3 regions of the Scandinavium tedordense genome follow, and region 3 is predicted to be linked to each of the others. Evidence: predicted binding sites of a transcription regulator. Region 3 holds the regulator's gene; each other region holds the start of a gene.
The links. Region 3 encodes PurR, which represses purine synthesis genes. Its sites were predicted from a motif close to CANGCAAACGTTTGCNTG; they were not measured.
Positions count from the first base shown of each region.

Region 1: the regulator PurR is predicted to act here: its motif matches at 5,440-5,457, upstream of pyrC (dihydroorotase).
Region 2: the regulator PurR is predicted to act here: its motif matches at 7,776-7,793, upstream of purE (5-(carboxyamino)imidazole ribonucleotide mutase).

Region 1 covers NZ_JALIGG010000058.1:54,364-64,523, reverse strand. Annotated here, with positions in the region: gene flgN (flagella biosynthesis chaperone FlgN) at 1-230, shown strand, start outside; gene murJ (murein biosynthesis integral membrane protein MurJ) at 332-1,867, opposite strand; gene MUU46_RS19635 (Gfo/Idh/MocA family protein) at 2,100-3,026, opposite strand; gene MUU46_RS19630 (YceH family protein) at 3,029-3,685, opposite strand; gene rimJ (ribosomal protein S5-alanine N-acetyltransferase) at 3,695-4,279, opposite strand; partial or broken gene MUU46_RS19620 (hypothetical protein) at 4,504-4,620, shown strand; gene MUU46_RS19615 (lipoprotein) at 4,812-5,372, shown strand; gene pyrC (dihydroorotase) at 5,509-6,555, shown strand; gene dinI (DNA damage-inducible protein I) at 6,632-6,877, shown strand; gene bssS (biofilm formation regulator BssS) at 7,169-7,423, shown strand; gene solA (N-methyl-L-tryptophan oxidase) at 7,540-8,658, shown strand; gene trhO (oxygen-dependent tRNA uridine(34) hydroxylase TrhO) at 8,725-9,774, opposite strand; gene MUU46_RS19585 (Kdo(2)-lipid IV(A) acyltransferase) at 9,994-10,160, shown strand, end outside.
Region 2 covers NZ_JALIGG010000057.1:40,705-50,864, reverse strand. Annotated here, with positions in the region: gene MUU46_RS16175 (beta-galactosidase) at 1-1,573, shown strand, start outside; gene MUU46_RS16170 (PTS transporter subunit EIIC) at 1,850-3,349, shown strand; gene malI (Mal regulon transcriptional regulator MalI) at 3,439-4,455, shown strand; gene cysS (cysteine--tRNA ligase) at 4,550-5,935, opposite strand; gene ppiB (peptidylprolyl isomerase B) at 6,108-6,602, shown strand; gene lpxH (UDP-2,3-diacylglucosamine diphosphatase) at 6,606-7,328, shown strand; gene MUU46_RS16145 (DUF2534 family protein) at 7,352-7,612, opposite strand; gene purE (5-(carboxyamino)imidazole ribonucleotide mutase) at 7,865-8,374, shown strand; gene purK (5-(carboxyamino)imidazole ribonucleotide synthase) at 8,371-9,438, shown strand; gene MUU46_RS16130 (carbamate kinase) at 9,486-10,160, opposite strand, start outside.
Region 3 covers NZ_JALIGG010000056.1:72,526-82,685, forward strand. Annotated here, with positions in the region: gene MUU46_RS13500 (C40 family peptidase) at 195-1,010, shown strand; gene sodB (superoxide dismutase [Fe]) at 1,131-1,712, shown strand; gene MUU46_RS13510 (MFS transporter) at 1,753-2,919, opposite strand; gene cydH (cytochrome bd-I oxidase subunit CydH) at 3,091-3,180, opposite strand; gene purR (HTH-type transcriptional repressor PurR) at 3,473-4,498, shown strand; gene punR (DNA-binding transcriptional activator PunR) at 4,517-5,428, opposite strand; gene punC (purine nucleoside transporter PunC) at 5,536-6,735, shown strand; gene cfa (cyclopropane fatty acyl phospholipid synthase) at 7,035-8,183, shown strand; gene MUU46_RS13540 (riboflavin synthase subunit alpha) at 8,213-8,854, opposite strand; gene mdtK (MdtK family multidrug efflux MATE transporter) at 9,092-10,160, shown strand, end outside.

The sequences.
Region 1 (10,160 bases), on a different contig from region 3:
AAGCACAGCGCTGTGCCAATGATGACGTCGCGGAACGCTGGCAGACCATTACCGAAAAAACCCAGCAGTTGCGCGACCTCAATCAGCACAACGGCTGGCTTCTGGAAGGCCAAATTGAGCGTAACCAGCAGGCGTTGCAGGTGCTAAAACCGCATCAGGAACCGACGCTGTACGGCAAAGATGGTCAAACCTCGTCTACCCCACGCGGTGGCAAGAAATTCTCCGTTTAATCTTCCCGTCTTAAACAGCAAGTGGCATTGCCGTGAATTCCGGCCAATGCCCTGCGGTTTGTTGTGACTATTCCCAATGATGGCTGACTCACGCCAGGTATTTACACCGTACGGCGTGTAAACTCTTTCACTCTGAAACCCAGCACCAGCAACGTTGCGAAGTACGCCGCGATACCCCCTACGACCACAACCATCAGACGCATAATGCGGAACGGCATCGTGCCCTGGGACCACTCCGGCATGATGTACATCATGCCCAACAGCGCGGCAGCCATCACTACCACCGCAACAATCAGACGAGTCAGGAAACGGCCCCAGCCTGGTTCAGGGGTGAAGATTTTTTGCTTACGCAACTGCCAGTACAGCAGGCTGGCATTCAGGCACGCCGCCAGTCCAATCGACAGCGAAAGACCGGCGTGTTTCAGCGGACCGATAAATGCCAGGTTCATCAGCTGCGTCATGATGAGCGTAACGATCGCAATCTTGACCGGGGTTTTGATGTTCTGGCGGGAATAGAAGCCCGGGGCCAGTACTTTCAGCACAATCAGACCCACCAGACCAACGGAATACGCCACCAGCGCACGCTGGGTCATCGACGCATCAAAGGCGGTGAATTTACCGTACTGGAACAGCGCCACGGTGAGCGGTTTAGCCAGAATGCCCAGCGCTACCGCACTCGGGACCGCCAGCAGGAAACACAGGCGCAGGCCCCAGTCCATCAGGCGGTTGTATTCCTGGTGGTTGCCGCTGGCAAAACTTTTGGAGAGCGACGGCAGCAGAATCGTGCCGAGCGCCACACCCAGCACGCCGGACGGGAACTCCATCAGACGGTCAGCGTAGTACATCCACGATACCGAACCCGAGGCCAGGAACGAGGCGAAAATGGTGTTAATGATCAGTGAGATCTGGCTGACGGAAACCCCGAGAATTGCCGGGCCCATTTGCTTCACGACGCGAATAGAACCGGCATCTTTCAGGTTAATGCGCGGCAGCACCAGCATGCCGATTTTTTTCAGGTGCGGCAGCTGATAGAACAACTGCAGCACACCGCCGACGGTTACCGCCCACGCCAGCGCCAGCACCGGGGGATTGAAATACGGTGCGGCAAACAGCGCAAAACCGATCATGCTGACGTTCAGGAACGTCGGCGCAAAAGCCGGAACCGAGAAGCGGTTCCAGGTATTCAGAATTGCCCCCACCAGCGACGCCAGCGAGATAAGCAGAATATACGGGAAGGTAATGCGCAGCAGTTGGCTGGTTAAGGCGAACTTGTCTGGCGTATTGGCAAAACCGGGCGCGGTCAGGGTGATAACCCACGGTGCGGCGAGCATCCCGACAACGGTCACTACCGCCAGCGCGAGGGTTAATAACCCGGAAACATACGAGACGAAAACGCGGGTCGCATCTTCGCCCTGCTTACTTTTGTATTCCGCCAGAATCGGCACGAACGCCTGTGAAAACGCGCCTTCCGCAAAGATACGACGCAGCAGGTTTGGCAGTTTGAACGCCACAAAAAAGGCATCCGTCGCGACTCCCGCCCCAAAAACCCTTGCCACAATGGCATCGCGCGCAAAACCCAGTACGCGAGAAAACATGGTCATTGAACTGACGGCCGCCAGCGATTTTAATAGGTTCATTAACGTGTTATTCCACAACCCTGGATCAAAAACGCCTGTAAGCAAAACAGGCGTTGGAAAGTGGCGATAGTCTACCTGGATTAGCCGTAATTACTACACCCATCGTAATACCCAAAATAATTCGAGGTGCAGGAAGGAGGCAAGCCTGTGAGTCCCCAGACGCTTACGCAAATAAGTGACAGGGGTGAGCAGGTGTAGCCAACGCCCATGCAGCGTGAAGGCTGACGGGGGTTTACTCGCTTATTGCGTCCTGCCACAGCTTTTCGACAATACGCTGGGCGGCAATCGCCTGCTCGCCAGCAGTTTGCGGAACCGTCTGATTTTGCACGCATTCGATAAAGTGATGCGCGCATCCCGCAAAACCGCGCTGTTCGAGCGTGTTTTGCCAACCGGATGCAGGACGTACAATCACGCCAGCGCCCCGCTCTTCACGCCAGTCACGCATATCGGTAATGTCGATAAGCCCGCCGTCGGTCACGGCCTGGACCCACTCACGCTGGCTGCCCGCCCGGCGATGCATACTGGTGGTAATTTGCATCTGCGGCAGGCTGAAATGGTGCTCGGCGTACAGCATTTCACCCTGTTCAGTGGTTTGCAGTAAACCGCCGCTCAGCTGTGGATTTCCGCCCGCCAGCCATAACGCGGTATCCACCACATGCAGATAATCATCCAGCAAAGTGAATCGCAGATCGTTTGGCCCGACGCTGTTGGTCCGGTGTTTGTCCATCCGCAGCGATGCGCCATCGGCCAGATTAGCTTTTAGCTCCTGGTACAGCGGCGAAAAACGACGGTTAAAACCGACCATCAGCGTTAACTTTTTCTTCTCGGCCAGTTCAATCAGGCGTATCGCATCACTCAGTTTTTCTGCCAGCGGTTTATCGACACAGACGTGAACCCCGGCGTTCAGCAGTTCGCTGACCACCGCATAATGCGTGGCGGTTGAGCTGTGCACAAATACCGCATCGCACTGGGACGCAAGATGCGCCAGCGAATCCGCCAGCGGAATACGGTACGTTTCGCACACGCGCTGCGCTTTTTCACGCCCCGGCGACCAGGCCGCCTGCAGCGTCCAGTTTGTTGCAGCGCTTACCACCGGCAGCCACGCTTTCTGCGCAATGCCCCCGAGGCCCACCACGCCAATTCGAAGTTTCGCGGTCACGCTTAATCTCCCAGATGTGCCAGTAAGGAATCGAGACGCTGCTTGAGCTCTTCAACTTCGCTCTCCAGCGCGTCTACGCGCGCCACCAGGCTGTTGGTCTCCGGCATGTCGGTCTCAGCGGTGACAGCGGTGACAGCGGCATGTTCAACATCACCGTTAAACAGATGCATAAAACGCTGCTCGCGCTTGCCTGGTTCGCGCGGTAAACGCGCTACAAACGGCCCGTCTTCACGATTGCTCAGATTTTCCAGCGCGTTTTCGACTTCGGCCATGTCCGCAAATTCATGCATCCGCTGGCCGCGACTGCGCAGTTCGCCCGGCGTCTGCGCGCCGCGCAGCAGCAGCGTAGTTACCAGCGCCACTTCCGCGGTACTTAGCTTCAAATCGCCAAATTCGGAATTGCAGAATCGCTGTTCATATTTGGTCACCCGGTTGCCAAACCCGCTGACGGTGCGGAGATAATGCCGCTTTACCAGCTGATCGAGTAAATCCTGAACCTCATTTTCGCTGAGCGTCATCACCGGTTCGCGGTTACTTTTCTGATTACAGGCCAGGGTTACGGCGTTGACCGACAACGGATACTGCTCCGGCGTGGTGACCTGCTTTTCCAGCAGGCAGCCAATCACACGTGCTTCAAGCACCGTTAACTGATACTTCATGATTTCTCCTTATCGACCCGCCGTCCACTCGCGTGTGGTGAGCGCCGTCAGAACGTGGTCCCGCCACTCCCCGTCAATCAACAGATAGTCTTTGGCGAATCCTTCTTTTTCAAATCCGAGCTTGGCCAGTAGCGCGCCGCTACGCTGATTGTGCGGCATATAGTTGGCCATAATGCGGTGTATATGCTGGGTGCGCTGCATGTAGCGAATGGCGGACGTCAGCGCTTCGTACATCAGCCCCTGTCCCTGCCATTTTTCGCCAATCGAATAGCCCAGATAACAGGCATGAAACGATCCGCGCACCACGTTGGAAAAATTGGCCACACCGACGATTTCTTTTTCTTCCGGGTCAAGCAACACAAAGTAAAACGCGGAACCCTGTTTGTGAAACTCGCTGATCATCGACAAGCGCGCTTGCCAGCCTGAAGGATAGCAATGGCTGTCGTCACGGATCGGTTCCCAGGGTTTCAGGAACGTTTTATTTTCCGCGTAATAATCGGCGAGCCGCCAGGCGTCGCGGTCATGGACCAGACGCACCACAAGACGGTCTGTTGTTAAGCGCACTTTCGGCACGTTACTACGATAGCCAAACATCTTCCCCCACTCCTTCAAACCGCCATTACCTTCACTATACCTGCCTGTCGCCACCTTGTGAAAACAGCGACATACGTTTTTCTGAGGCACTTCCGCTTTTCGATAAATAAACTCTATCAAAATAGTCTTTTGATAAAAAAATATTGTTGCCCGCAGCCCCTGAAAATCAGCGTTATGACGGTAGAAGTAGGAACCTCTCTCCGTTTCATTCCCCTGGAAGGGAAATGTCCTCGCGCATTTCACAGGCTCCCCGCCTGGGAAAATATTTCATGCTTGTCGATAACATGCTGGTTGGCATTGCCCTTGGGCTGCGCCAGCTCGTTCAGCAAGGTTTAGGCATTTTGGCGGTGCTCGGTTACGCAGGTGGCGGCTGGCTGTTCGATGCGGGCAAAGCGCTCAACCGGGATGGTCGCACCCGGCGCCTGAAGTTATGTGTGGTAACAATTCAGCGGATTCTGCTGGTGCGCATTAGGCTGACAGGGCATGCTGCTTTGTGTCAGGATGAGTCAAAAGCAACATGTTAAGGAAACCCATGAAAAAGTTGTTTATAGTCGCCGCATTTATTGCGAGCGTCCTGCTGGTAGGCTGTAACCAGCTCACGCAGTACACCGTGAGTGAGCAAGAAATTAATCAGGCGCTGCAAAAGCGAAACAATTTCTCGAAAGATATTGGCCTGCCGGGCGTGGCTGACGCACACATTGTGCTGACTAACCTCTCCAGCGCCATTGGCCGCGAAGAACCGAATAAAATCACGCTCACCGGCGTCGCAAATCTCGATATGAGCTCGCTGTTTGGTAATCAGAAAGCAACGATTAACCTCAAGCTGAAAGCGCTACCGGTCTTTAATAAAGAAAAAGGCGCCATCTTCCTGCAGGAAATGGAAGTGGTCGATGCGAAAGTTGAGCCTGAGAAGATGCAGTCGGTGGTGCAAACCATGATGCCGTATCTGAACCAGTCCCTGCGTAGCTACTTCAACAAGCAGCCGGCCTACGTCCTGCGTGAAGACGCAAGCCAAGGCGAGGCGCTGGCGAAAAAATACGCGAAAGGCATTGAAGTGAAACCGGGCGAGATTGTCATTCCACTGACGGACTAATCGAATCGGCTAATGATTTGGATGCGGGCGCAAATAGCGCCCGTTTTTTTTTACGGAAAGGAGTGCAAAGGAAAACGTTTACGTTTAATCTTAGTGCCCGGCAAAAATAGCCCTTCTCAACAAGCCGGAGCCTTCCATGACAGCACAATCCCAGCTACTGAAAATCCGCCGTCCCGACGACTGGCATATCCATCTGCGCAATGGCGATATGCTGAAAACCGTCGTGCCTTACACCAGTGAAGTGTATGGCCGGGCGATTGTGATGCCAAACCTGGTGCCACCGGTGACCACCGTTGATGCCGCCATCAGCTACCGCCAGCGCATTCTTGATGCCGTGCCTGCGGGCCATGACTTTACCCCGCTGATGACCTGCTATTTGACCGACACCCTTGATCCAAACGAGCTGGAACGCGGATTCAATGAAGGCGTGTTTACCGCCGCCAAACTGTATCCGGCGAATGCGACCACCAACTCCAGCCACGGCGTCACCAGCATTGATACGATCATGCCGGTACTGGAACGTATGCAAAAGCTGGGCATGCCGCTGCTGGTCCACGGCGAAGTTACCCACGCTGAGATCGACATTTTTGACCGTGAAGCACGCTTTATCGAAACGGTGATGGAGCCGATGCGCCAGCGTCTGCCGGGTCTGAAAGTGGTGTTTGAACATATCACCACCAAAGATGCCGCTGAATACGTGCGCGAGGGTAACGAACTGCTGGCCGCCACCATTACCCCACAGCATCTGATGTTTAACCGCAACCACATGCTGGTTGGCGGCGTGCGCCCTCATCTGTACTGCCTGCCTATCCTCAAACGCAATATTCACCAGCAGGCGCTGCGTGAACTGGTTGCCAGCGGCTTTGAGCGCGCGTTCCTCGGCACCGACTCCGCCCCACATGCGCGTCATCGCAAAGAAGCCAGTTGCGGTTGTGCAGGCTGCTTCAACGCGCCAACGGCGCTTGGCAGTTATGCCACGGTGTTCGACGAAATGAACGCCTTACAACACTTCGAAGGCTTCTGCTCGCTGAACGGCCCACGTTTCTACGGCCTGCCGGTCAATGAAAGCTTCATCGAACTGGAGCGCAAAGAGAGCCAGGTTGTCGACAGTATCGCCCTGACCGACGACACACTGATCCCTTTCCTCGCCGGTGAAACCGTAAACTGGAGCATTAAGCGCTAAAAAAGTGATTGTCCCCTGTTGTAAGTTTTGCAAACTCACTGTATAAATATCCAGTATATTCAACAGGGGACAAATTATGCGTATTGAAGTGACCATCGCCAGAACTACTGTCCTGCCCGCAGGCGCTATTGATGCGCTCACCAGCGAGCTTTCCCGTCGTATTCTCGATCAATTCCCAGACCAGAACGGACAAGTCAGCGTGCGCTATGCTGCGGGTAATAATCTTTCCGTTCTCGGCGGCGCTAAAGAAGACAAAGACCGCATTAGCGAAATTCTTCAGGAAACCTGGGAAAGCGCGGATGACTGGTTTAACCCTGCCTGATTCGATTAAAAAACGCTCCACCATTATGTAATTTTTTGCCGGGTCGCCCCGGCTTTTTTAATTTCATTTTGTGCTTTTTTTAACCCTTTTCTTATTGCATCACTATTCTTTTAAAAAATAACGAACTAACTGTCGCTTTATTGTTCAAAAAAACGATTGAACCAGAAAAAAATGTTGCCATTTACCCGAAAGTTCGAATATTTTCATAGTTGTTGATATAATTAGTATGCTTCAGAAAACACGCATTGAACCTCGAACCGTTGTCTTTAAACACGTTAATAAGGGGTTATGATGGAAAAGAATAATGAAGTCATCCAGACCCATCCCCTCGTCGGATGGGACATCAGCACCGTAGACAGCTATGACGCGCTGATGCTGCGCCTGCACTACCAGAACCCCACACTATCGAGTCACAACGAAGCAGAAATCGGTCAAACGCTATGGTTAACGACCGATGTAGCCCGCCAGTTTATTTCTATTTTAGAAGCGGGCATCGCCAAAATTGAATCCGGCGATTTCCAGGAAAACGAGTATCGAAGGCATTAGCGCTTGATGCCAAAAATTTACGTAACAGGCACCCATCGGGTGCCTTAATTATTTCTGGCTTGTCACGCATTATCAGATTAATTACCCTGCTAATAACGAACAGAGATGAGACACGCATGAACTACGACTTAATAATTATCGGCAGTGGCTCTGTCGGTGCCGCCGCCGGTTATTACGCTTCCCGCGCAGGGCTGTCGGTTCTGATGACCGACGCCCATCTGCCACCGCATAACGAAGGCAGCCACCACGGCGATACGCGTCTGATTCGCCATGCCTACGGCGAGGGTGAAAAATATGTGCCGCTGGTTCTTCGCGCACAAACCCTGTGGGATGAACTTGCCACGCTGAGCGGTGAAGAGATTTTTGAGAAAACCGGCGTCATCAACCTGGGGCCGGCTCATTCTCCGTTCCTCGCCAACGTTGAGCAGAGCGCCCATCAGTTCGGTCTGAACGTTGAGCGGCTGGACAGCCAGGCGCTGATGGCACGCTGGCCGGAGATCCGCGTGCCGGAGGATTACATCGGGCTGTTTGAACCAGCTTCCGGCGTATTGCGCAGTGAGTTGGCGGTCAAAGCCTGGGTAGAACTGGCCCGTGAAGCCGGTTGTGCTCAGCTGTTCAATTGCCCTGTCACCGCCGTTTCGCATCACGCGGATGGCGTCACCGTTGAAACCACCGATGGCAGTTACACCGCCAAACGTCTGTTGGTGAGCGCCGGAACCTGGGTCACCAGGCTTCTGCCAGAACTGCCGATTCAACCGGTGCGTAAAGTGTTTGCCTGGTACCAGGCCGATGGGCGTTACAGCCGCAAAAACAACTTCCCGGCGTTTACCGGCGAGCTGCCTAACGGTGACCAGTATTACGGTTTCCCGGCTGAAGACAACGAACTCAAAATCGGTAAGCACAACGGGGGACAAGTTATTGATTCACCTGAACAACGTAAACCGTTTGGCGCAGTGGCAACGGATGGCTCTGAAGCCTTTAATTTCCTGCGTAACGTGCTACCTGGGATTGGCTGCTGCCTGCACGGCGCGGCCTGCACCTACGATAATTCGCCGGACGAAGACTTCATCATCGACACCCAGCCCGGTCATGACAACACGCTGGTGATTTCTGGTCTGAGCGGACACGGCTTTAAGTTCACCTCGGTGCTGGGCGAGATTGCCGCTGATTTTGCTCAAGGCAAAACGCCAGCGTTCGATCTAACGCCATTTAGCCTCGCGCGTTTCGCACAGTAACAGGCGTAAAAAAGCCCGGTAGCATTACGCTTACCGGGCTATCAGAAAATTGCTGTCAGCAATCACTCAGTCAGGGTCAGGAATACCCAGCCGCGTATTCAGCTGACCACGCGATTTATTGAAAATCTTGTTGCCGTTTTCACGCCCTGCCCGCAGTCGACGCTGCTCTTCTTCCGGCAGAACACTCTCTTCTTTGCACATCTCGCTGCAACAACCGCGGAATTTCTCCGCGCACGTCGGGCACTGAATGAACAGCAGGTGACAGCCGTCATTCAGACAATTAGTGTGGCTGTCGCACGCCGTACCGCACTGGTGACAATGTGCGATCACGTCGTCTGAAATGCGCTCGCCCATGCGTTCGTCGAACACGAAGTTCTTACCAATAAAACGCACCGGCAGACCCTGCTCACGGGCGCGGCGAGCGTATTCAATGATCCCGCCCTCAATGTGCCAGACCTTATTGAAGCCTTTGTGCTTCATAAACGCACTGGCTTTTTCGCAGCGGATCCCGCCGGTACAGTACATGACAATTTTCTTGTCGCGGTACTCTTCCATCATTTCAACCGCTTTTGGCAGCTGGTCGCGGAAGGTGTCAGCCGGGATTTCCAGTGCGTTTTGGAAATGGCCCACTTCGTATTCGTAGTGGTTACGCATGTCGATAAACACCGCATCGGGATCGTCGAGCATCGCATTCACTTCGGCTGCTTTCAGGTATTCACCCACGTCACTGGCGTCAAATGACGGGTCATCGATGCCGTCAGCGACGATGCGGTCACGCACTTTCATGCGCAGTACCCAGAATGATTTACCGTCGTCATCCAGAGCAATATTCAGGCGCAGATTGTTGAATGCCGGATCAAAACCGTACAGCAACTCACGGAAAGCGTCGACTTTGCTCTCCGGCACGCTGATTTGCGCGTTAATCCCTTCATGGGCGAGATAGACGCGGCCAAACACGCTGAGTCCGGTGAACGCCTGGTACAGCGCATCACGGGTCGCCTTTGGATCGGTAATGGTGAAGTATTTATAGAATGAGATTGTCGTGCGCGGCTCGGTTTCAGCCATCATCTGCGCCTTCAATTGCTCATTCGAGATGCGGTTATGCAACACTGGCATGGTGTGGTTCCTGCATTCGTTTATGAGAAAATTCGCGGCCCGCATCATATAGCATGTGCTGCGAATTTACATCCACACATTTTGCGCTACATCTTTCTCACCTCAAACAGATACACTCACTACATTTGCTGCAATAACAGACGTTCCGCCTGGAGTCATTTGGGCGAAGCCCGAAAAAGTGCGATAATAGAATCAATTGCTCGAAAGAACAGGACTGAGATGACGCATTTACCTAAATTTTCCGCCGCGCTCCTTCACCCGCGTTACTGGTTAACCTGGCTGGGCGTCGGCCTGTTGTGGCTACTGGTTCAGCTTCCTTATCCGATCCTCTACCGTCTCGGTACTTCCCTGGGCCGTCTTTCGCTGCGTCTAATGAAACGACGCTC
Region 2 (10,160 bases), on a different contig from region 3:
TTGCCAACAAGCATTTCGAAAATGGCTGAAGAATAAATACCAGACACTGGAAAATTTAAACCAGCGCTGGTGGAGTTCATTCTGGAGCCACGAGTATTCCAGCTGGGAACAACTTCACTCACCAGGGCCATTGGGCGAAGAATCAGTACATGCGTTGAATGTTGACTGGCGGCGTTTTGTGAGCGAACAAGTGGCGCTGTTTTGTCGCCATGAAATCCAGGCGGTTAAACCGTACAACCCGGCACTACCCGCCACGACCAACTTCCACGGCGTGTTTAACGATTACGATTATTGGCGACTCGCACAGGAAGTCGATTTCATTTCTTGGGACAGTTACCCGGAATGGCACCAGACGCGGGATCAGCTGCAATTGGCTTCGTACACAGCCTTCACGTTTGACCTGATGCGTAGTCTGAAACCGGGCCTGCCGTTCTTACTAATGGAATCCACGCCAGGAACCACAAGTTGGCAAGGAGTCAGTAAGCTTAAGAAACCGGGCATGCATATGCTTTCGTCATTACAGGCAGTAGCGCATGGTTCTGATTCGGTTCAGTATTTTCAGTGGCGTAAAAGCCGTGGCTCAATTGAAAAATTCCACGGTGCAGTAGTTGATCACGTCGGGCATATCGGCACGCGTGTCGGGCAGGATGTAAAGCAGGTTGGCATGTCGCTGGAGAAACTGGCAGGTGCTGCGGGCGCGGATTATCACGCGGACGTTGCGCTGATTTATGACTGGGATAACCGCTGGGCAGTGAACGATTCAGCGGGACCACGCAACTGTGGCATTAAATTTGAAGAAACGGTACAGCAGCATTATCAGGCGCTGTGGCAGCAGAATATTGCTGTAGACATCGTCTCACGACACTCTGAACTGAGCGCTTATCGCGTGCTTATTGCCCCCATGCTCTATATGGTGGATGACGCATTTGCCGCGCGTGTAAATCAATTTGTGGCCGCAGGGGGTGTCTTTATTGCTACGTACTGGTCGGGCATCGTCAACCCGGACGATCTCTGTTTTACCAACGGGTTCCCGGGTCCGTTACGCGACGTTTTGGGTATCTGGTCAGAAGAAATTGACAGCCTTTACGATGGCGAAACAAATCAAATCAGCATCACCTCGCCAGGCTGGAATGGTGCGGTAGGTGAATATACGTGCATTGAACTTTGCGATTTAATTCATGCGGAAACGGCAGACGTATTGGCTGTTTATCAACATGATTTCTATCAGGGGAGACCCGCAGTAACCTGTAACCTCTATGGCAAAGGGCAGGCATATTACCTGGCTGCCAGAACCGGCGTTGATTTCTTGTATGACTTTTACCAGACCATTACCGATACACATGGCATTTGCGCCTGCACCGCATTACGCCTGCCAAAAGGTGTGGTTGCAACGAGCCGGCAGCAGGATGACGAGGAATATCTGTTTGTGCAGAACTACAGCGACCAGAACGTCACCCTTGAACTGGCAGAAGAAAGCCGGGCTCTTGAGCCTTTGCTTCATCCCGACTTGCTGAACGGCCACCAATACTCACTTCCGGCCTTTGGAATCGACGTTTTTTTATCTAAAGCTTAACCAGTCAGGCATATTTCTCCCCCCCCCAGGCGAATAGCTCTGGGGGGAATTCACTTCACGCTATTTCCGCAAATCATCCATTAGCCCCTCAAACCATCAGGTTAAAACCTGCGCAACTTCAAATATTCGATAACCGTATGGCAACAATCCAGATTTTTGTTGCCGGGTAAAATAGGTTTTGCCACTATGAGTAGAACGTTCTACTAGAACGTTCTACTCACAAAAAAACAGCACGTAATCGGTGCATCTCAGGGTCTCAGGTCGGGGGAAAGCAGCATGAGTCTGTTCTCAGGGTTTGTTAAATCGTTGTCAAAATTATCAATGATTGGTCGTGCGCTGATGCTGCCAATCTCACTGCTGCCTGCGGCCGGTTTGCTGCTGGCGTTCGGTGATAAATTCCATATGCCGTTAATGATGAACGCCGGTGGGGTTATTTTCGATAACCTGCCAATGCTGTTCGCCATCGGTTCTGCGGTCGGTCTGGCATCCGAATCGGGGATTGCAGCGTTATCCGCGGCGGTATCGGTGTTTGTCACCAACATCACCATCGGCACCGTGCTGAGCATCACCCCAGAAATGGCCTCACAGGGCGGGAAATATGCAATGGTCGTCGGCATTCCGACGCTGCAAATGGGCGTCTTTGGCGGCCTGATTTGCGGCGTGCTGGCGGCGTGGTGCTACAACCGCTTCCACAAGATGCAGCTGCCGGAATTCCTCGGTTTCTTCTCCGGCAAACGCTTCGTGGCAATCGCGACGGCGTTTCTGTCGTTCATCATGGGCCTGCTGCTGCCGTATATCTGGTCGCACATTCAGTCGGGCATCGACGCCCTGTCGGTGGTGGTCAACGGTGATAACCAGGCAGCATCGACCTTTATCTTTGGTTTGGTTGAACGCGCACTGATCCCGCTCGGCCTGCATCACATCTGGTATCCATCGTTCTGGTACTCCTTTGGCGATTACACCACCCAGGCAGGCCAGGTGATTCACGGCGACCAGACCATCTGGTTCAAAATGCTGGAAGAAGGCGTGAAATCCTTCAGCAGCGACAGCTACCAGAATGCCGGTAAATTCATGCAGGGTGAGTTCCCGCTGATGCTTTTCGCACTGCCTGCAGCGTGTCTGGCGATGTACCACGAAGCGCATACCGCCAACAAAAAAATCGCAGCGGGGATCTTGTTCTCTGCGGCCCTGACCTGTTTCCTGACCGGCATCACCGAGCCGGTTGAATTTACCTTCATCTTTGTGGCGCCAATTCTGTACGTCTTTAACGCCATCATGGCCGGTCTGGCCTACATGACGATGTACCTGATGCACGCCCACATCGCCAAATCGTTCTCCGCCGGCTTCATCGACTATCTGTCGTTCGGTATTCTGCCGTCGTTTAACGGCTATCAGACCAACTTCCTCAGCGCTGTGATCATCGGCATCCCGATGGGGCTGATTTACTACTTCACCTTCCGTTTCGTGATTCGTCGCTTTGATGTCAAAACGCCGGGCCGTACCAGCGTGACCGCCAATGCGAACGACAAAACCGATACTGAAATCGCGACTGAAATTATCGGCCTGCTGGGCGGCGCGCAGAACATTGACTCCGTCGGTTCCTGCATCACCCGTCTGCGTCTTGAAGTGGCGAAGAGCGATATCGTGGACAAAGATGGCCTCAACGCCGTCGGCGCTCGCGGAGTGGTCTTCATCGGGGACAATGGTATCCAGGTGATTTTTGGTGCCAGAGCGCAATTTATCGCACAAACCATGTCGACGATGATTGGCAAATAAGCGGAAGATGGTACGCTGTCCACGTCTCCTGCCCGTGCGGGAGACGTTTTTTATCTGTTTGATTGCGGCGAGTTTTTCAGGGAGCAGGTTTGAAAAAAGTCAGCATTATCGATGTGGCGAAACAGTCGGGCGTCTCCGTCTCCACCGTCTCTTTGGTTCTGCGTCAGAAAGGTAAAATTTCCGACGCCACCATTGAGAAAGTTCAGGCCGCCATCGCCCAACTCGGTTACGTGCATAACGTTGCTGCCGCCAACCTGCGTTCCAATACGTCCAATCTGATAGGCCTTATCCTGCGCGATTTCAGCGACAGTTTTTCCATCAAGGTGATGGCCAGCGTGGTTCAGGAACTGGAGAAGCAAGGTTATATGGTGTTTCTCGGTCAGCCGCAGGACGACCACGCCAGCCTCGAGCGTTGCCTGCTATCGTTCAAACAACAGGGCGTAGCGGGCGTGATTTATCTGGCTTCCGACACCAAACGCCCTCACCTGCCGGAGCAAATTCGCGCGTGTCCTTTACCGTTAGTGGTGGTTTCCCAGTCGCTGATGGAAGAGAACTGCAATCTGGTGATGCGCGATAACCGCCAGGCGGCGAGCCTTGCGACCCGCTATCTGATTGAGCGTGGACACCGCAGCATTGGCTATATCGGCGGTCAGGACGAGTGTCTGATTCGCCAGCAACGGCTGCAGGGTTTTCGCAGTGCGCTGGTGCAAAATGGCATGGTATACAAAGAGGATTCAGCCCCGGCATGCAGCGATGATACGCATGCGGCCAGCATCGCCACCCGGCATCTGCTGGAGAAAAACAACACCCTCACCGCCCTGCTGTGCCACTCTCCGGACGCGATGATCGGCTGTATCAACGGTATTCATCAGGTCGGGCGTACTATCGGGAAAGATGTGTTCCTGACCCAGCAAGTAGCGCTGATCGGCTTTGAAGATATGCTGCACATCAATCTCACCTCCCCGTCATTCACTTTTGTCTCCTCCGCCAGTGAAGAAACGGGCCGACAGGCGGCAAGTCTTATCATCCGTAAACTCAAAGAACCCGAGTTACAGACGCAGAAAGTCACGCTGTCAGGCCAGCTGATCGCCCGCGAATCAGCATAAAAAAGCCCGGTGGCGCTACGCTTACACGGGCCTACGTTTTTCATTGTAGGACCGGTCAGCACAGCGCCACCGGGCAGTTAATCCAAATGACGTGTTACTTACGACGCCAGGTTGTCCCCTGTGCACCGTCTTCCAGCACGATACCCATTTCGTTCAAACGGTCACGCGCCGCATCCGCCGCCGCCCAGTCTTTTGACTGACGCGCGTCCAGACGCTGTTTGATCAACGCTTCTATTTCAGCCACTTCGCCGTCATCTGCCTGCGCGCCGCCCTGTAGGAACTCTTCCGGATCCTGCGCCAACAGGCCCAGCACGGCAGAAAGTTTACGCAAATGTGCCGCCATGGCGTTCGCCGCAGCCACATCTTCGCCCTTCAGACGGTTCACTTCACGTGCCATATCAAACAGCACGGAGTAGGCTTCAGGGGTGTTGAAATCGTCATCCATCGCATCACGGAAGCGCGTTTCAAACGCGTCACCGCCCGCCGCCTCTACGCTGGCATCAGTACCGCGCAGCGCGGTATACAGACGTTCAAGCGCAGAACGTGCCTGCTTGAGGTTATCTTCGCTGTAATTTAGCTGGCTGCGATAGTGGCCGGACATCAGGAAATAACGCACGGTTTCCGCGTCGTAATATTTCAGCACCTCACGCACGGAGAAGAAGTTGCCCAGTGATTTGGACATTTTTTCGCGGTCAACCATCACCATCCCGGAGTGCATCCAGGTGTTGACGTACTCACCCTCGTGCGCACAGGTGGACTGCGCGATTTCATTCTCATGGTGCGGGAACATCAGGTCCGAACCACCGCCGTGAATATCGAAATGGGAACCGAGCTGTTTGCAGTTCATGGCGGAACATTCGATGTGCCAGCCTGGACGCCCGTCACCCCACGGTGATGGCCAGCTTGGTTCGTCGGCTTTGGACATTTTCCACAACACGAAGTCCATTGGATTACGCTTCACGTCAACCACCTCAACGCGGGCACCGGCCTGAAGATTGTCGAGATCCTGACGCGACAGCAGGCCGTAGTTTGGATCGCTCGGCACCGAGAACATCACGTCGCCGTTGGCTGCCACGTAGGCATGACCTCGTTCTATCAGGCGTTCGGTTATTTCGACTATTTCATGAATATGGTGCGTAGCACGCGGTTCGTTGTCCGGGCGCAGGATATTCAATGCATCAAAATCGTTGTGCATTTCGACGATCATGCGATCAACCAATGCCACAAAATCCTCACCGTTTTCATTAGCACGCTTGATGATTTTGTCGTCAATATCGGTGATATTACGCACGTATTTCAGCTGGTAGCCAAGAAAACGCAGGTAGCGCGCTACCACGTCAAAGGCCACAAACGTACGGCCGTGGCCGATATGACAGAGATCGTAAACGGTAATACCACACACGTACATGCCGACAACTCCTGCATGAATAGGTTTGAATTCCTCTTTTTGGCGCGTCAGTGTATTAAAGATTTTTAACATTGAAGATTCCATGTAAACGAGTGTGATCGTAAAGCGAATATTCTACCTGTAATTCGATCCGGAAGCAGCACGCAATGCAAGGTGATCGAACCCGGCGGTTATGCTATAACAACCCCCTATACGTGACCCGCCAGCGGGTATTCGCACCACAATATCGGAACAGGATGCAAAAATGGTTACTTTCCACACTAATCACGGCGATATCGTAATCAAAACGTTTGATGATAAAGCGCCTGAAACAGTTAAAAACTTCCTGGACTACTGCCGCGAAGGTTTCTACGACAACACCATTTTCCACCGTGTTATCAACGGTTTTATGATCCAGGGCGGCGGCTTTGAGCCGGGCATGAATCAGAAAGAAACCAAAGATCAGATCAAAAACGAAGCGAACAACGGCCTGAAAAACACCCGTGGTACGCTGGCAATGGCCCGTACTCAGGCGCCACACTCCGCTACCGCACAGTTCTTCATCAACATCGTTGATAACGATTTCCTGAACTTCTCCGGCGAAAACCTGCAAGGCTGGGGTTACTGCGTATTCGCAGAAGTGGCTGAAGGCATGGACGTTGTTGATAAGATTAAAGCCGTGGCAACTGGCCGCAGCGGCATGCACCAGGACGTTCCTAAAGAAGACGTTATTGTGACAAGCGTGACCGTTAGCGAGTAATTCGTGGCGACACTCTTTATTGCAGATTTGCATCTGCACACAGAAGAACCGGCGATCACCGCCGGTTTTCTGCGTTTTTTACGAGGTGTTGCCCGCAGCGCGGACGCGCTGTACATTCTCGGCGATCTATTTGAAGCCTGGATTGGCGATGACAGCCCTGAACCGCTTCATCGTGAGATAGCACAAGAAATCAAAGCACTGGTCGATTCTGGTGTGCCCTGTTTCTTCATCCACGGCAACCGTGACTTTCTGCTTGGCAAGCGTTTTGCCCGTGAGAGTGGCATGACGTTACTGCCCGAAGAGCAGTGTCTGGATCTGTATGGCCGAAAGGTGTTGGTCATACACGGCGACACGCTATGTACAGACGATCCTGGGTATCTGGCCTTCCGCGCCAAAGTTCATCAGCCCTGGCTGCAAAGGCTGTTTCTGGCCCTGCCGCTATTCGTTCGCCGCCGCATCGCCGCCAAAATGCGCGATGACAGCAAGAACGCCAACAGCCATAAATCGATGGAAATCATGGACGTCAACGCCCACGCTGTGGTCGATGTGATGGAAAAGCATCAGGTGCAATGGCTCATTCATGGGCATACCCATCGCCCGGCGATTCACGAGCTCACCGCAAACGGGAAACCCGCTTTTCGTGTGGTGTTAGGCGCGTGGCACAGCGAAGGATCGATGGTCAAAGTGACCACCGATAACGTCGAATTAATCGCCTTCCCTTTCTGAACTGCCTTTCTTAAGCAAAAAACTTAACCGCGATCGTCTTTCGGACCGAGGAAATAGAAGCCAAACGGCAGTGAGCCAATGATGGTGAACATAATGCTGTAGATAGTGGCCCATGCGCCCTGAATGAAGTACATCGACACGCTCCACTGATCCATCGGCAGATTGTATTGATCTTCAACCCCCTGGAACGTGACTTTAGACACCACCGTTACCGCAATAATGAAAACGATAGCAACGGCGGTCAGAAATTTTTTCCCCTCCGGGGTGCGAAGTATTGCCAGCATACCTTCTCCTCATGAAATGCTGCGCTGCGTAATATGTCTGATGACGACGCAGTCGATATTTTCCTACAGGTAAGTCCATGCGTGACTTTACCGTATTTCTCCTCCTTATGGGTCAGATTTACAGGAACAGAAAAACAGGCACCGCATTCACCGCTTTCATGACCGCGCAACCGTTTTCCTTGGCGTTTTTCCGTGCTATTCTCTGTGGCCTTCAAAGCAGTGTGTTCCACACCCACAGGAGTTTTAAGACGCATGTCTTCCCGCAACAATCCGGCGCGAGTCGCCATCGTGATGGGGTCCAAAAGCGACTGGGCTACCATGCAGTTTGCCGCCGAAATCTTTGATTCCCTGAATGTTCCACACCACGTGGAAATCGTCTCTGCCCATCGCACGCCCGATAAACTGTTCAGCTTTGCCGAAACGGCAGAAGACAACGGTTATCAGGTGATTATTGCGGGCGCAGGCGGTGCAGCGCATTTACCAGGTATGATTGCAGCGAAAACTCTGGTTCCCGTGCTCGGCGTACCCGTTCAGAGCGCAGCCCTGAGCGGTGTGGATAGCCTCTACTCTATCGTCCAGATGCCGCGCGGTATTCCGGTGGGAACGCTGGCGATTGGCAAAGCAGGAGCCGCCAACGCCGCCCTGCTGGCCGCACAAATCCTTGCTACACACGACAGCGAATTGCATCAGCGCCTGGCCGACTGGCGTAAAGCGCAAACCGACGAGGTTCTGGAGAATCCGGACCCGCGGGGTGGTGCATGAAACAGGTTTGCGTCCTCGGCAACGGTCAGTTAGGCCGCATGCTGCGCCAGGCCGGTGAACCGTTGGGGATCGACGTCTGGCCGGTCGGCCTCGAAGCTGATCCGGAAGCCGTGCCATTTCAGCAAAGCGTCATTACGGCTGAAATTGAGCGCTGGCCAGAAACCGCGTTAACCCGCGAACTGGCGCGTCATCCGGCGTTCGTTAACCGCGACGTCTTTCCGATAATCGCTGACCGCCTGACGCAAAAACAGTTGTTCGACAAGCTGAGTCTCGCCACCGCGCCGTGGCAGCTGCTGGCAGAGAAAACCGAATGGCCCGGCGTGTTTGATGATCTCGGCGAACTGGCCATCGTTAAGCGCCGCACCGGCGGTTATGACGGGCGTGGTCAGTGGCGCTTGCGCAGCCACGAAACCGAACAACTGCCGGACGACTGCTATGGCGAATGCATCGTTGAGAAAGGCATTAATTTCAGCGGTGAAGTGTCGCTGGTCGGTGCCAGAGCGCATGACGGTACGACGGTGTTCTATCCGCTGACCCACAACCTGCATCAGGATGGTATTCTGCGCGTCAGCGTCGCCTTCCCGCAGGCTAATGCAGAGCAGCAGGCGCAGGCCGAAACCATGCTCACGTCCATTATGAATGAGCTGAACTACGTCGGCGTGATGGCGATGGAGTGCTTTATCACCCCTGCCGGGCTACTGATTAATGAACTGGCCCCACGCGTGCACAACAGCGGGCACTGGACGCAAAACGGTGCGTCCATCAGCCAGTTCGAACTGCATCTGCGCGCTATCACTCAACTACCGCTGCCGCCACCGGTCATCAACAGTCCATCAGTAATGGTCAACCTGATTGGTACAGACCTGAATACGGACTGGCTGAAGCTGCCACTGGTGCATTTGCACTGGTATGCGAAAGAGGTGCGTGCAGGCCGGAAGGTCGGCCATTTAAACCTCAATGACAGCGACACCGATCGTTTAAGCGCCACTCTTGAAGCACTGGTTCCACTGCTGCCGCCGGAATATACCAGCGGAATTACCTGGGCACAGTCTCAGTTGCCGTAGTCCTCTTGCCCGGTGGCGTTGCGCTGCCGGGCACGTTAACGACTGTCTCACTCCAGACTGATACAGGTTCCCGCCTGCCCGGCCAGAGTCTCCTCAATGCGCGACAGGGCGCCAATCCACGCAGGTTTCCCGAGACGGGTCACGTACCCACTAACAGCGGCAACTTTTGGCCCCATCGCACCATCGGCTTTGGCAAACGGGGCCAGCTCCTGCGGCGTCGCCCGGCGTATCGCCCGTTGCTGCGGCGTGCCCCAATGTTGATACACCGCATCCGCATCGGTCAGGATAACCAGCCCGTCGGCCTGAATATGTTCAGCCAACAGCGCCGCCGCCAGGTCTTTGTCAATCACAGCTTCCACCCCTGCCCCGCTTTTCAGCACCGGCACACCGCCACCGCCGCCACAAATCACCACATGTCCGGCCTGTAACAGCAGTTCGATGGCGTTGATATCCATGATCTGCTGCGGGACCGGCGACGGCACCACGCGGCGTATATGCTTGCCATCGCGCTTCATAGTCCAGCCGTGACAGGCTTCCAGCTGCGTTTGCTGCTCAGGCGCATACACCGGGCCGATAAATTTCTCCGGAGCGCTGAATGCTGGGTCATCTTTCGCCACCGCTATGCGTGTCATCACATTGGTCACCGGCGGCATGTCTGCCTCAGTGCTCAGGCGCTGGGCCAGCATATAGCCAATCATGCCCTGACTTTCCGCCACCAGCAC
Region 3 (10,160 bases):
CTCCCCTGCCTAAACATGCGCATTTTCCGAGCATGTTATGTCCACTTTGACGCATTTTTTTGCAGTCGCTAACGAAACTGTGCAGCAGATACAAAAACACTATTAACAATTAATGTTTTTATGCTTTAGAATCGATTCGTTTTGTCAATCATACCCAGGCATGACCGTTTGCCTGCCTAACAGAGGAATGCTCAGTGGCGCGGATAAATAAAGTCTCGATCACGCTCTGTGCTTTGCTGTTTACATCGTTGTCCATTACGCCTTTGTCCCACGCATCGGAGCAGGCGCGTGCTTCTGCGTCGCAAAAGTCCCATCAAGCGAAAGCAGACCGTAAAAAGAAAACGACGGGCAACAAAACAAAATCGACGACGAAAACTTCAAGCAAAAAGAAAACCAGTACTCTTAAGCAAACAACGACCGCCAAAAGTAAAAAAACATCCGCCGTCAATAAAACCGCCTCCACCCGCAAAATACATAGCCCCGCACTGAAAACCGCTTCCGTCAAAATGGCGCAGAAATGCAGCGTACGTAAAGGCCATAAAAAGAAATGCCTTAGCGAAGACGTAAAACCGTTAACCATTGCGGATGCACATAAAGCACGCGTGCAGAAAGCACAAAAAACGGCGATGAATAAATTGATGGGCCAGATTGGCAAACCATACCGTTGGGGTGGCACTTCGCCACGCACCGGTTTCGATTGCAGCGGTCTGGTTTATTACGCGTATAAAGATCTGGTGAAATTCCGTATTCCTCGCACCGCGAATGAAATGTATCACTTGCGTGATGCGCGCGCTGTTAACCGGGGTGAGCTGCAAAGCGGCGATTTGGTGTTCTTCCGTACCCGCGGTCGTGGCACTGCCGATCACGTAGGCGTTTACGTCGGCAATGGCAAATTTATTCAGTCCCCGCGCACCGGCCGCGATATCCAGATTACCTCTCTGAGCGAAGATTACTGGGCGAACCACTACGTTGGCGCACGACGCGTGATGACGCCTAAAACAATTCGCTGATCCCTGCCCTGTCGATATATCGATAGGGTAAGTTCTTCTTTAGCCACATCTTTTAATTTGCTACCCTATCCATACTCAATGCATGGTTATTGAGTAATAAAATAATAGGGAGAATAAGCAATGTCATTCGAATTACCTGCATTACCGTATGCAAAAGACGCCCTGGCGCCACACATCTCCGTAGAAACGCTGGAATACCACTACGGCAAACATCACCAGACGTATGTCACCAACCTCAACAACCTGATCAAAGGCACTGCGTTTGAGGGCAAAACGCTGGAAGAGATCGTTCGCACTTCCGAAGCGGGCGTTTTCAACAATGCTGCACAGGTATGGAACCACACGTTTTACTGGAACTGCCTGGCACCCAACGCCGGTGGCGAGCCAAACGGTGACGTCGCAGCCGCTATTAACACGAGCTTCGGCAGCTTTGCTGACTTTAAAGCACAGTTCACCGATGCCGCTGTTAAGAATTTCGGCGCTGGCTGGACCTGGCTTGTGAAAAATACAGACGGCAAACTGGCTATCGTTTCTACGTCTAACGCGGGTACCCCGTTAACGACTGACGCCAAACCGCTGCTGACCGTGGATGTGTGGGAACATGCCTACTACATTGACTACCGTAACGCCCGCCCGAACTATCTCGAGCATTTCTGGGCGCTGGTAAACTGGGAATTTGTCGCGAAGAACCTGGCGGCATAATCTATTGCCCGGCGAGAAACATCACCCGCCGGGCATATTATCAATGGCTGGAATACACTTCTTCTGGCTGACGACGCCCAGTCATCAGCACAACCAGTAACGCAACCCCAGCGATAATCGCACCCATTACTGGCACGAAGGTGTAACCCAGACCGCCGGAAATCACTGCCCCGCCCGCGGCCGCGCCCAGCGCATTACCCAGGTTGAACGCCCCAATATTGACCGATGACGACAGACCTGGTGCTTCATGTGCTACACGCATCACGCGCATTTGTAGCGGAGGAACTACCGCGAAGGTCGCCGCCCCCCAGATAACCATGCTCACCGCCGCACCGATTTCGTTTTGCGCAAGCCACGGGATGAACGCCATGATAATGATAAGTAGCGTCAGGAAACCTTTCAGCGTGGCAGTCACGGAGCGGTCAGCAAACTTGCCACCGAGATAGTTACCGATAGAGAAGCCGATGCCAATCAGTACCAGCATGGCGGTAACGAACAGCGGTGACGCATGCGTAATGGTATGCAGCACTGGCGAAATATAGGTGTAGAGCGTGAACATCGCCCCGGCCCCGAGCACGGTCGTCAACAGCGCCGTCAGCACCTGTGGGCGCATCAGAACCGACAGCTCTTTTTTTACGTCCGGGCGTTCACCGCTGCTGCCCTTCGGTAACGAGAACCACAGGCTGACCATCGCCACCAGGCCAAGTCCGGCCGTCGCAAGGAACGACATTCGCCAGCCGATGGTTTCACCAAGCCAAGTGGCCGCCGGAACGCCGCCGATATTGGCAATCGTCAGCCCCATAAACATGGTCGCCACCGCGCTGGCTTGCTTGTGCTTAGGCACTACGCTTGCAGCCACAACCGAGCCGAGGCCGAAGAAAGCGCCATGATTAAGACTGGTGATAATGCGCGACAACAGCAGCGTAGTGTAATCCGGCGCGATAGCCGACAGCACATTGCCGAGCGTGAAAATTGCCATCAGGAAAATAAGCGCATTACGGCGCGCGCGATGTGAAAGCAGCAGCGTCATCAGCGGGGCACCGACCATCACGCCAATGGCATAGGCGCTGATCAGCATTCCGGCCGCGGGAATCGACACGTCCACACCTTTGGCGATGACAGGCAGCAGGCCCATTGGCGAAAACTCAGTGGTACCTATGCCAAATGCCCCAACAGCCAGTGCCAGCAGGGGGAAATTGATTTTCATGTAACGACTCCGGTAAGCCATCTCATTGAGACAGTGCGAAAGCAGAAGCCAAAAGCATGACATCAATCACAAAAAAACAAAAGTAAACAAAATGGCAAAAGTTTTTTGCGAATTTGATAACAATCAGGAAGGAAAATGAGAAGGAGGAAGAGAGCTCTCCCTCCGGATAAATCAGTGCAGTACAGCAGTCAGCGCGGCAGCAACGATCAGCGCCAAAGCGATAACGGTGGTCATCAGAGAGAGCTTCAGGTCGGTACTCATCAATTTTTCTCCTTTTAATCCCCACAACAAAAGTGAGCTTGCTCATTTTTGCACAAATATACGCAAAAATCTTCCAGGTTTTAGGCTCATAGCGATTTTTCTCTTTCCCTTTGCCTCAGAATCAGACAAAATTCCACGCTAATTTAAAAGCGTACCAGCCATTGACCCCCTCCCGTCGTCCTGTCTGTCTCCCGGCGTACTGCAATTCAGTTGAATTGTGTTAAGGGTGTGTAAAGGCAAACGTTTTCGTGTCGGTAATCAGGCGTAAGGAAAGGGTCTGGAGTGAGAACGAATGGCAACTATTAAAGATGTAGCGAAACGCGCAAACGTTTCCACTACAACTGTATCACATGTAATTAACAAGACGCGTTTCGTGGCAGAAGATACCCGTAACGCGGTATGGGCGGCCATTAAAGAGCTGCACTACTCCCCAAGCGCCGTGGCACGCAGCCTGAAGGTGAATCACACCAAAACAATCGGCCTGCTGGCAACCAGCAGTGAAGCTGCCTATTTTGCTGAAATCATTGAAGCCGTTGAGAAAAACTGCTTCGAGAAAGGCTATACCCTGATCTTGGGTAATGCCTGGAACAACCTTGAAAAACAGCGCGCCTATCTTTCAATGATGGCGCAAAAGCGCGTCGATGGCCTACTGGTGATGTGTTCCGAATACCCGCAGTCGGTGCTCGAGATGCTGGAAGAGTACCGTCACATCCCGATGGTGGTGATGGACTGGGGCGAATCTAAAGCTGATTTTACCGACTCGGTGAATGATAACGCTTTCCAGGGGGGCTATATTGCCGGACGCTATCTGGTCGAACGCGGTCATCGTGAAATCGGCGTCATTCCTGGCCCGATGGAGCGTAACACCGGCGCCGGACGTCTGGCGGGCTTCATGAAAGCCATGGAAGAAGCGCAAATCAACGTGCCTGAAAACTGGATTGTTCAGGGTGATTTTGAGCCGGAATCCGGCTATCGCGCCATGCAGCAAATTCTTGCACAACAGCCACGCCCAACCGCCGTGTTCTGCGGCGGTGACATTATGGCGATGGGTGCGTTGTGTGCCGCAGACGAAATGGGTCTGCGTGTTCCACAGGATATTTCAGTCATTGGTTACGATAACGTGCGCAACGCGCGCTTCTTTACCCCTGCCCTGACCACTATCCACCAGCCTAAGGATTCGCTGGGTGAAGCGGCCTTCGATATGCTGCTGGATCGCATCGTCAATAAGCGTGAAGAGTCGCAGTCTATTGAAGTGCATCCTCGCCTGATCGAGCGCCGCTCGGTGGCCGACGGCCCATTCCGCGACTACCGCCGTTAATGACCTCTCAGGAGCCGGTTATTCCGGCTCCTGTAACCACTCTTTATTCAACGTTTCACTGTCCCCCAAATACTCCAGCAGCCAGCTCAGCGCCGGTGACATGTCATTTTGTTGCCAGGTCAGGCAGCACGCTGCATCAGGGAACGGATTTTCCAGCTCCAGCGCCACCCATTCACCACTGTCGATATACGGACGGGCAAAATGCGTGGGCACCATTCCGGCACACAGACCAGCGGAAAGACAGGTCGCGGAAGATTCCCAGTCCGGCACCACAATCCGTTTTTGATTATCCAGCAACCAGGTGATACGTTTCGGCAGCGATCGCGAGGTATCTTCCCGTACCAGCGCCGGCCAGTTGCGCAACACATCATCGCTGAGCGGGCCGGGCATCTGCGCCAGCGGATGTTGACTCGACACCACGCAGTTCCAGCTCAGCATCCCCATATCACGAAATGCGTAACGCCCACCGACCGGGATCGCCTGTGTGGCGCCAATCGCCAGCTCTACACGCCCGTCGGATAACGCATCCCACACGCCGTTGAATACTTCCTGGAAAACGCACAGTTCGACATCCTTAAAGTGGCGATAGAAATCGACAATCATCTGCCGGGTACGTTCCGGGCGCACAATATTATCCACCGCGATGGCCAAATTGCCACGCCAGCCGTTGGCAATTTGCTGACACTGCTGGCGGGTGATCTGCATTTTTTTGATAACAGAGCGACCCTCTTTCAAAAACCAGGCACCTGCGGGGGTTAATTCTACGTCGCGATGGCGTCGTTCAAACAGCGGTACCGCCAGCCATTCTTCCAGCTGACGTACGGTATAGCTGATCGCAGAAGGCACACGGTGCAACTCCTGCGCGGCTGCGCTGAAGCTCCCGTTACGCGCTACGGCGTCCACGACTTCTAGAGAATATTCTGACCACATAGGCTGCCTGCAAAAAATTTGAACTCACCAGACAAATATTAGCGTTTCACAAGAGAAGTTGCACTCCCTACACTCTGCTGCCATCGACACCTGCAACGAGAAAGAAAATGAATAAGCAACCTGGGAAAGGATTTTTGTGCTGGCTGGCTGGCCTGAGCGTACTCGGTTTTCTGGCAACCGATATGTATCTGCCCGCATTTGCCGCCATTCAAACTGATTTACAAACCCCTGCTGCTGCCGTCAGCGCCAGCCTGAGCCTGTTCCTGGCCGGTTTTGCCCTCGCACAGCTGATGTGGGGTCCGCTGTCTGACCGTTACGGTCGTAAACCTATTCTGCTGACCGGCTTGGCGATATTCGCCTTTGGCTGTCTGGGGATGCTGTGGGTCCGTGATGCAACCCTGCTGCTGGTGCTCCGCTTCGTTCAGGCGGTCGGCGTTTGCGCCGCTACCGTCACCTGGCAGGCGATGGTCACCGATTATTATCCGGCCCAACGCACCAATCGTATCTTCGCGACTATCATGCCGCTGGTTGGACTTTCCCCAGCGCTGGCACCGCTGCTCGGCAGCTGGATCCTGCATCATTTCGAATGGCAGGCAATTTTTGCCACCCTGTTCGGCATTACGCTGCTGCTGATGCTGCCTGCGCTACGTCTGCAAAAACCCGTGCGAACCGTGCATAAAGAAGAACAGCCGCTGACCTTCCTGACACTTTTGCGCTCGAAAGATTATCGCGGCAACGTACTGATTTACGCCGCCTGCTCCGCCAGCTTCTTTGCGTGGCTGACCGGCTCGCCGTTTATTCTGAGCGCCATGGGTTACGGCCCGACGGTGATTGGCCTGAGCTACGTGCCGCAGACCATCGCTTTCCTTATTGGGGGCTACGGCTGTCGTGCCGCCCTGCAAAAATGGGAAGGACAACAGATGCTGCCATGGCTGCTGCTGGCCTTTGCCGTGAGCGTAGCGGGCACCTTTGCTGTCGGTTTGACCGCAGGCAGCTCACTGACCACCCTGCTGATCCCTTTCTGTCTGATGGCGATGGCCAACGGCGCGATTTACCCAATCGTTGTGGCTCAGGCACTGCGCCCGTTCCCACACGCTACGGGTCGGGCAGCTGCGATGCAAAACACGTTGCAGTTGGGTTTGTGTTTCCTGGCAAGCCTGGTGGTTTCCACCCTGATTTCTACTCCACTCCTGACCACCACCAGCGTGATGCTGGCCACCGTGGTTCTGGCAGGCTGGGGTTACCGGATGCAGTTTGTTGCACAACGTGATGAAAACGCGGGTCCAACTGAAGAATCACACGCATAGTATCGTTAGCGACTATGTAACAATTCAGTCATTAGTTTGCTAAGAATTTTTTATTGAATCACTCATTTTTGCGGCCTATACTGGTTCGGTAACACATAAATACGATAAATATTAGCGATTAACGGGGGAACGGATCTCCCCCGATTAACCACGGAAGGCCTTTCGGCAAGGGTTATCTCCCTTCCTCTGTTCTACGTCGGATAGCAGACTCACGGATATTCCGTGAGAGTTCTCACACAACCAAAAAAGCGTCTACGCTGTTTTAAGGTTCTGATCACAAGCCGCGTGATGGAGAAGCTATGAGTTCATCGTGTATAGAAGAAGTAAATGTGCCTGATGATGACTGGTACCGCATTGTTAATGAATTACTGAGTCGTGCCGGCGTCAGGGTTAATGGTTCTGCTCCCTCAGATATCCGGGTCAATAATCCCCTGTTCTTTAAACGTGTGCTGCAGGAAGGGTCACTGGGATTAGGCGAAAGCTATATGGACGGCTGGTGGGAATGCGAACGGCTCGATGTATTTTTTCATAATGTGCTTCGTGCCGGTCTGGAAAGCCAACTCCCCCACCATCTTAAAGACACGCTTCGTGTCGCAGGTGCCCGTCTGCTCAATCTTCAAAGTAAAAAACGCGCCTGGATAGTGGGTAAAGAGCATTACGATTTGGGCAACGATTTATTCAGTCGGATGCTTGACCCCTTTATGCAATATTCCTGCGCGTACTGGAAAGATGCGGAAACGCTGGAACAGGCACAACAGGCGAAACTGGACCTCATTTGTCAGAAACTGCATTTGCAGCGCGGCATGCGGGTTCTGGATATCGGCTGCGGCTGGGGTGGGCTGGCGCAATTTATGGCGAAAAACTACGACGTGAGCGTCGTCGGTGTGACCATTTCGGCTGAACAGCAGAAGATGGCCCAGGCGCGCTGCGAAGGGCTGGACGTGCAAATCCTGTTGCAGGATTATCGAGATTTGCAGGATCAGTTCGACCGTATTGTATCTGTCGGAATGTTCGAGCACGTCGGGCCAAAAAACTACACCACCTATTTCGACGTAGTGGATCGTAACCTGACACCTGACGGCCTGTTTTTGCTGCACACCATCGGGTCGAAGAAAACGGATAACAGTGTGGATCCGTGGATAGACAAATACATCTTCCCGAATGGCTGCCTGCCTTCCGTGCGTCAAATTGCCAACGCCAGTGAACCGCACTTTGTAATGGAAGACTGGCATAACTTTGGCGCTGATTACGACACGACTCTGATGGCCTGGCATACGCGTTTTCTGCATAGCTGGCCAGAAATTGCTGACAACTATTCAGAGCGTTTCAGAAGGATGTTCTCATATTATCTGAATGCTTGTGCCGGGGCATTTCGTGCTCGCGATATCCAACTCTGGCAGGTGGTATTCACCCGCGGTGCCGAAGGTGGTTTACGCGTCGCCCGATAAAACAAACCCCGGCAAGCCGGGGTTTGTTTTTACTCATCTGCGCTGAACGTTTTGGTTGCCGCTTCCTTTGCGGCCATGACACGTTCTACCGTATCCACCACCGCCTGCGTCTGCGGATCAATCTCAATGTTCACCTTCTCACCGAGCTTTTTCTTACCGAGCGTCGTGCGCTCCAGCGTTTCCGGGATCAGATGCACGCAGAAGCGCGTCGGTGTGACTTCTCCGACTGTCAGGCTAATACCGTCAATGCCGATAAAACCTTTATACAAGATATATTTCATCAGCGTCGGATCCTGAACCTTGAACCATATCTGGCGGTTATTTTCAGAGGTCAGGATTTTTGATACGTCGGCAGTGGTCATAATATGGCCCGACATTAAATGGCCGCCAATCTCATCGCTAAAACGCGCGGCACGTTCCACGTTAACCACGTCGCCAGCTTTCAGCTCGCCAAGATTGGTGATGCGCAGCGTCTCTTTCATCAAGTCAAAACTGATGTGATTGCCGTTAATTTCCGTCACCGTCAGGCAGCAACCGTTGTGGGCAACAGAGGCACCAGTTTCAATGCCGTCGAGCATATGCACTGGCATTTCAACGACATGCGTGCGGAAGTTAGGTTTTTCATCGATGGACACAATTTTTGCAGTGCCCTGAACGATACCAGTAAACATGCCAATAACTCCTGTATCTTACGAGGACGGAATCATCACCGCCTTTTATACCCCGCACAATACCAGTTGCCATCCAGCCTTGCCAGTCAGGCTGTGCTCACTGCCATTTTTTGACTGGCTTAATACCCATTACTCGCTACAATATATTCGAAAATTCCCCAGCTCTTTCTTTTTGCTGCCAGTGCCGGCGGCTTTTTTAGTCTTTTCAACAATAACAAACAATAAAAGGTACCTCCCGTGCAAAAGTACGTTATTGAAGCGCGCCAGCTTCTCGCGCTGGCAATCCCGGTCATCATTGCGCAGGTGGCCCAAACCGCAATGGGTTTCGTTGATACGGTCATGGCCGGTGGTTACAGCGCCACCGATATGGCCGCGGTGGCGATCGGCACCTCTATCTGGCTCCCGGCAATTTTATTTGGTCACGGCCTGCTGTTGGCCCTGACGCCGGTGGTGGCTCAACTGAACGGTTCCGGTCGTCGCGACCGCATCGGCCATCAGATTCGCCAGGGGTTCTGGCTCGCCGGTTTTGTCTCCATCCTGGTGATGGTTGTGCTGTGGAATGCCGGTTATATCATTCACGCCATGCATAATATTGACCCGGTTCTGGCGGATAAAGCCGTCGGCTACCTGCGCGCATTGCTGTGGGGCGTTCCAGGGTATTTGTTCTTCCAGGTATGCCGCAATCAGTGTGAAGGTCTGGCGAAAACCAAACCGGGCATGGTAATGGGCTTTATCGGTCTGCTGGTGAATATTCCAGTGAACTACATCTTCATTTATGGTCATTTTGGTATGCCAGAACTCGGCGGCGTTGGCTGCGGTGTGGCGACGGCTTCCGTTTACTGGGTTATGTTCTTCGCGATGGTTTCCTACGTGAAACGCGCCCGTTCAATGCGAGATATTCGCACCTACGAAGGATTCGGGAAGCCTGACTACGCGATCATGAAACGTCTGGTGCAGCTCGGGTTGCCTATCGCGTTAGCGCTGTTTTTCGAAGTGACGCTGTTTGCGGTAGTCGCACTTCTGGTATCGCCATTGGGGATTGTTGATGTGGCCGGACACCAGATTGCGCTTAACTTCAGCTCGCTGATGTTCGTCATGCCAATGTCTCTGGCGGCGGCGGTCACTATCCGCGTTGGTTTTCGTCTGGGCCAAGGTTCCACGCTGGATGCTCAAACCGCGGCCCGTACCGGACTTGGCGTCGGTGTCTGCATGGCGGTATTGACAGCGATTTTTACCGTGACGATGCGTGAGTATATTGCGCTGCTTTATAACGATAATCCTGAAGTCGTGACCCTTGCCTCGCACC